3 regions of the uncultured Neisseria sp. genome follow, and region 3 is predicted to be linked to each of the others. Evidence: predicted binding sites of a transcription regulator. Region 3 holds the regulator's gene; each other region holds the start of a gene.
What was found. The regulator FNR, encoded in region 3, switches genes on or off when oxygen is low (the NO sensors DNR and NnrR bind a similar motif). The targets are predictions, from matches to a motif close to TTGATNNNNATCAA.
Positions count from the first base shown of each region.

Region 1 (2,272 bases), on a different contig from region 3:
AGTTTTTCAAATCCGCCATGCTGATTTTTCCGGGATTATCCACAGCGCCGGTAACGGCACGGACAATATTCTGCGCCTGCATTCCCTGATAAAACGGCGTGCTGCCTTTTTCCGCCAACTGGCGCACAGAACGCGCAAATTCAGGATTTTTTAAAACCGTTCCCGCAGCCAAAGGTTTGCCGTCAGGCAGGAAGTAAGCGGCGGTTTGCGGATAACGTTGCAAGGGTTCCAAATTTTGCTCGATGGATTTCGCCATACGCGGAGAAACGGCAAAACCTTGTTCCGCCAAAGTAATCGGTTTCTCAAACAAATTTGCCCACGGCAATTTGCCGTAACGCTTGTGGACATCTTCCAACAGCTTCGGAATCCCCGGCACACCGACCGAACGGCCACCGACCACCGCTTTCATAAAGCCCATCGGTTTACCGTTTTCGTCCAAGAAAAGTTCCGGTGTTGCCGCTTTTGGCGCTGTTTCACGGGCATCAAACGTCGTCAGCTTTTTCGCCTTATTGTCCCAATACACCAAAAACGCACCGCCACCCAATCCGGAAGACTGCGGTTCGGTCAGACCTAAGGTCGTCTGCATGGCGATCATCGCATCTATCGCGCTGCCGCCGCGTCTCAAAATTTCATATCCCGCCTCGGTTGCCAACGGATTGGCAGATGCCGCCATATAATGCTTGGCGCGGATCAATTTCTGCTCGGTCAGCCCCGTCCCTTGTTCCGGCGCATGGTTACCCACAGATACGGAGGGTAGGGTAACTTGAGGTTTTTGAACCGGCTGTTGCGCACAAGCGGCCAAAATAAAAACGGATAACAGTTTAATACTAAAGGAAAACTTCATATACATACCATTATTGACATATTTTCAGACGGCCTTTTCCCAGCTTAAACAAAAGGAAATATGAAAATAGCTTGAAATAAAAAACTATTTGACTATTTCTCTAGTCAATCAGTTCCGATTGGAGAAGTATAAAACAAGCTAAGATTGTGCACAGGCAAAAAGTTATCCACAGAATGAAGCAGCAGAAAAAATTTATCCACATCTGCAAACAAGGCCGACCTTACTTTATCCTCATCAAAAAATATCAGCTAAGTATTTGAAAATTTTTTGTAATCAAAGTTATCAACAAGCTGTGGCAGCATTCAATATCATCTTCTATTTATTATTTAAAATCTAATTTATAGTTTGTTTTCCCAAAGGCAAAGGCCGTCTGAAACGTAAAGGCATCTTTTCAAAAAATTAAAAAGTTAAGGATTGTTAAAAACGTGTAAATCAGCTAGAGTTACGCTTGATAAAATTAATCAATAACGGAGTTTCACCAAATGAAAGGCGACATTGGCGTAATCGGCCTTGCCGTGATGGGGCAAAACCTGATTCTCAACATGAACGACAACGGTTTTAAAGTTGTCGCATTCAACCGTACGACCAGCAAAGTAGATGATTTTTTAAACGGCGCAGCCAAAAATACCAATATTATCGGCGCATATTCACTGCAAGATCTGGTTGATAAATTAGAAAAACCACGCAAAATCATGATGATGGTTCGCGCAGGTTCTGTCGTGGACGACTTTATCGAGCAACTCGTTCCGCTTTTGGACGAAGGCGACATCATTATTGACGGTGGCAATGCCAACTATCCTGATTCTACCCGCCGTACACACGAGCTGGCGGCAAAAGGTATCCGCTTTATCGGCGCGGGCGTATCCGGCGGCGAAGAAGGCGCGCGTCACGGCCCGTCTATCATGCCTGGTGGCGATGAAGCTGCATGGTCTGCCGTTAAACCGATTTTCCAAGCCATCTCCGCCAAAACGCCTCAAGGCGAGCCTTGCTGCGACTGGGTCGGCCGTGATGGTGCGGGCCACTTCGTCAAAATGGTGCACAACGGTATCGAATACGGCGACATGCAGTTGATTTGTGAAGCGTACCAATTCATGAAAGACGGTTTGGGTCTGTCTTATGACGAAATGCACCAAATCTTCAACGAGTGGAACAAAACCGAACTGGATTCTTATCTGGTCGAAATTACCGCCGCGATTTTGGGTTACCGAGATGAAAACGGCGAACCTTTGGTCGAAAAAATCCTCGATACCGCAGGTCAAAAAGGTACAGGCAAATGGACCGGGATTAATGCCCTCGATTTGGGTATCCCGTTGACCTTGATTTCTGAAGCCGTGTTTGCACGTTGCGTTTCTGCGTTTAAAGACCAACGCGCCCAAGCAAACAGCCTGTTTGGCAAAACCATTACCCCGATTGAAGGCGACAAAGCCG
Region 1 is NZ_CATNVN010000044.1:2,326-4,597, forward strand. Features, by position in the region: gene ggt (gamma-glutamyltransferase) at 1-844, opposite strand, end outside; gene gnd (decarboxylating NADP(+)-dependent phosphogluconate dehydrogenase) at 1,327-2,272, shown strand, end outside.
Region 1: the regulator FNR is predicted to act here: its motif matches at 1,069-1,082, upstream of gnd (decarboxylating NADP(+)-dependent phosphogluconate dehydrogenase).

Region 2 (2,272 bases), on a different contig from region 3:
GAACATCACGACGGACAGAAACGGATAAAGAAAAGTGGTGAATGGGCGGTCATAACCGCTTTGCACGCACAAATAATCGCCCGGCAGCGTATTGCATTCCATCACATTGAGAAACATCGGATCGACAGCATACATCAATACGCCGAACCATACCGCATAAATCAGACTGGCAATAAAGTAGGCTTTAAAAAATCGGCTCTTAACCATCTTCCCCTACCCCTCACTTCCGTTCCGCAATATGCTCCACCGCTGCCTGCGCACAATACAGCCCAAACGAAGCCGTCACCAGCATACTCGCACCGTAGCCCGCGCAGGACAAACCTTGCGGCGCGGCATCGGTCGAACACGCTTCGCCGGATTGCGGCGGCGTAATATTCTCGGTTGAATAAACGCAAGGCACGCGCATTTTTTCTTTGGTATCGCGGCTGAAGCCGTAGCGCTTGCGCAAGGTATAGCGCAAGTTGGAAAGCAGCGGATCGTGGGTAACGCGGCTCAAATCGGCGGTTTGAATCAAAGCCGGATTTTTCTGTCCGCCCGCGCCGCCGCTGATAATAAACGGTTGTTTATGTTGCACGAAATACGCCGCCATCGCAGCTTTGACACGGATTTGGTCAATGGCGTCGATAACAAAGTCAAAAGGCCGTCTGAAAAGCTCGTCCAGATTGTCTTCGGTAACAAAATCTTCGATTTCCGTCACTTCGCATTGCGGATTGATTTGGGCAATGCGTTCGCGCAAAGCGGTAACTTTTGCCTTACCGAAATCATCGGTCAAAGCGTGCAACTGGCGGTTGACATTGGACTCGGCAACGTTGTCCAAATCAATCAGCGTTAAACGACCGATACCGCTCCTCGCCAAAGCTTCTACCGCCCACGAGCCGACGCCGCCGACACCGACCACGCACACATGCGCACGCGAAAAGCGCGCCAGTGCTTCGTCTCCGTAAAGTCTGGCAATGCCGCCAAAGCGGCGCGAAGATAGAAAAGCGGCATCCTGCATAAGTAACCTTGTGATATATCAATAAATTAATGAAAAACGCGACAGGCGATTCGGACTGACATTATACTTGAAAGCAGATGGGCTGTTGTACCCGCCCGAAAGAGTTTATAATCGTTTCACATTCAGACAAGTTCTGATTTCATATTAAACGAAAGTGCCGCTACTCGGCGCAAAAGGAGAATGAATATGTACAAACATCTGGTTGTAGCCGTTGACGGTAGCGAGACCTCCCTCAATGCATTGAAACACGCCGCCGAACTGGCAAGCCTCAACAAAGCCCAACTGACTTTGGTTCACGTTGCCAACCCTGCCGAATACATGGCTTTGGCTCCTGAATTCCTGCAACATGAAAGCTACGAAGCCGCCGCAGTGGCTCAAGGCAACGAAGTTTTGGATTTCGCAGAAAAAACAGCGCGTGAAAACGGCGTTGAAAACATCGTGAAACACTTGTTGGTTGCCAACAAAGGCGCACGCGAAATGGCGCAAGACTTGGTTGACTACGCCGACAACAACGGCGCAGACCTGCTGGTACTCGGCACACACGGCCGCACCGGCCTGATGCACCTGCTGATGGGCAGCTTCGCCGAGACCGTAATGCGTCAAAGCCACCTGCCTCTGCTGATTATCCGCAGCAAAGCCGAAGAAGCATAATCAAGCATTGATTTAAAATAGCGAAAGGCCGTCTGAATATTTTTCAGACGGCCTTTTCTCACATGACAGTTTCAGCTTTTATTTCGCCATTTCTTTGAACACTTCGTGTGCCGCAGCAATGGTTTCATCAATCAGCTCAGGCGTATGCGCGGCGGAAACAAAACCGGCTTCATAAGCTGACGGGCCGAATGCGACATTGCGGTCGAGCATACCGTGAAAGAAATGTTTGAAACCTTCAATATTGGAACGCGCCATATCGGCGTAGTTTTGCGGTGCATGGCTGGCAAAATACAAACCAAACATGCCGCCCACGCTGTCCGCCGTAAATTCAACGCCGTGCGCTTTGGCCGCGTCGGCAATACCGTTGGCGAGGCGTTGGGTCAGGGCAGTCAGGTTTCCATAGAAGCCTTCGCGCTGAATGATTTCCAGCGTTTTCAAACCGGCCGCAACCGCAATCGGATTACCGGACAATGTGCCTGCCTGATACACGCCGCCCAATGGGGAAATACATTCCATAATGTCTTTACGGCCGCCGAACGCCGCCAAAGGCATACCGCCGCCGATCACTTTGCCCATGGTGGTCAAATCAGGCTTGATGCCGTGCAAAGATTGCGCACCGCCCAG
Region 2 is NZ_CATNVN010000012.1:19,566-21,837, reverse strand. Features, by position in the region: gene Q1M25_RS01800 (hypothetical protein) at 1-207, opposite strand, end outside; gene Q1M25_RS01795 (ThiF family adenylyltransferase) at 221-997, opposite strand; gene Q1M25_RS01790 (universal stress protein) at 1,184-1,648, shown strand; gene hemL (glutamate-1-semialdehyde 2,1-aminomutase) at 1,727-2,272, opposite strand, start outside.
Region 2: the regulator FNR is predicted to act here: its motif matches at 1,006-1,019, upstream of Q1M25_RS01790 (universal stress protein).

Region 3 (2,272 bases):
TTTTCTTCGCTGCCAGGAACGACATTGGTGTCGATACGGCGTTGCGGTTTGAAGATATGTGGCAGGTGGGCGTAGTGGTAGAGGGCGAGGCGGTCGGGGTCGAGGGACAAGACCGTGTCAATGGTGGTTTTGATGCTTTCGGTATCTTGGTGCGGCAGGCCGTAAATCAAATCGACGCTGACGGATTTGAACCCGGCTTCGCGGGCGGCATCGATGACTTCTTTGGTTTCTTCGTAACTTTGGATACGGTTGACGGCTGCCTGCACTTTAGGATCGAAGTCTTGAATGCCGACACTCATGCGGTTGAAACCGAGTTTGCCCAGTTTGAGGACGGTTTCGCGGCTGACTTTGCGCGGGTCGATTTCGATGGAGTATTCGCCGTTGGGGATGAGCTGGAAGTATTTGCGGATCATTTCGAAGACGCGTTCGAGTTGGTCGTCGCTTAGGAATGTCGGCGTGCCGCCGCCGAAGTGGAGTTGCGCAAGCTGGTGTCGTCCGCCTAAATGCGGTGCCAGCAATTCCATTTCTTTTTCCAGATACTGGATATAGGCATCAGCACGGCTTTTGTCTTTGGTAATGATTTTGTTGCAGCCGCAGTAGTAGCAGATGGTATTGCAGAAAGGAATGTGAATGTAGAGCGAAAGGGGTTTGTTGAGCGCGCCCATGTTGCGCAGGTTTAAAGCTTGGATATATTCGGCTTCTTTAAAGCCTTCATGGAAGCGGTCGGCGGTCGGATAGGATGTATAACGTGGACCGCTTGATGGCAAACTGGCAATCAATTCGCGGTCGAATTCCGGTAATTCATTGTTTATGTTGGTATTATTTGAGATGGGGATGATTTTCATGGTCGGGGCTTGTAGTATGAAGTAAGGAAATTAGGGAAAATTTTAGTCAAAATTTCGATAGTTTGGTAGAATGCCTCATAATGATATGCCGACTTTGACTTGGGTCAATAGTTATTCGGCTTCATCAGGGATTTATAGAACTATGCAGATTAAGGGTGCGTTATGGCCACACACAATGCAACACATCAAATGAAAACCTTGTGTTCCACATGTTCTTTACGCGAGCTGTGTTTGCCTGTCGGACTGATGCCTAACGAATTTTCACAATTAGACGCGGTTATTCGTCAAAGCCGCCGTCTGAAAAAAGGTGAATACCTGTTCCGTGCCGGCGAGCCGTTTACCTCTTTGTTTGCCATCCGTGCGGGCTTCTTTAAGACAACAGTCGCCAGCCAAGATGGACGAGATCAGGTAACCGGCTTTTTTATGTCGGGCGAGCTGATCGGTATGGATGGGATTTGTTCCCATATTCACAGCTGTGATGCTGTGGCTTTGGAAGACAGCGAGGTATGCGAGCTTCCGTTTACACATATTGAAGAACTCGGTCAGGATATTCCCAGCCTCCGTTCTCACTTTTTCCGCTTGATGAGCCGCGAAATTGTCCGAGATCAGGGCGTTATGTTGCTTTTGGGCAATATGCGCGCTGAAGAGCGATTGGCGGCATTCTTGCTCAACTTGTCCCAGCGTCTCTATTCACGAGGTTTTGCCGCCAATGATTTTATCTTGCGGATGTCGCGTGAGGAAATCGGCAGCTATTTGGGGCTGAAACTGGAAACAGTCAGTCGCACCTTGTCTAAATTCCATCATGAAGGCTTGATTTCTGTTGAACACAAGCACATCAAAATCTTAGATGCGACAACCTTGAAGAAAATGGTTTCTGGTTGTTCGCATGCTATCTGAATCTTAGGCCGTTTGAAATATTTCAGACGGCCTTTTTAACAAGAATTAAAGAATAATTGTTAAGTTACGCAAGTTATAGTTAGATGTTAAATTGAAAAATCTTCAACAACCGGCGTGTACAGAATGCGGTCAACTGCTTCACGGGTCAGTTTCGGTGCAAACATCTGTATAAAATCATAGGTATAACCGCGCAGGTAAGTATCCGAGCGTAAGGCTATCCAAGTGGGCGACGGTTCAAATAAGTGCGCCGCATCAATCAGCTGTAAATCTTGATCGACCGCGGGATCGTACGCCATTTTGGCCATCAAACCAACACCCAAGCCTAAGCGAACATACGTCTTCAATACATCCGTATCGGCAGCCGATAAGGCAACATCAGGTTGCTCAATATGCGCTTTATTAAATGTACGCGCAATGCTGCTGCCGGAATTAAAAGCAAATTCGTAAGTAACCAGCGGAAAAGAAGCCAAATCTTCAAGGCTTAAAGGATTGCGGCAGTCCAAAAGAGGGTGGTCGTGCGGAACAATGAC
Region 3 is NZ_CATNVN010000065.1:2,701-4,972, forward strand. Features, by position in the region: gene hemN (oxygen-independent coproporphyrinogen III oxidase) at 1-845, opposite strand, end outside; gene fnr (fumarate/nitrate reduction transcriptional regulator Fnr) at 1,008-1,742, shown strand; gene Q1M25_RS05580 (CysB family HTH-type transcriptional regulator) at 1,829-2,272, opposite strand, start outside.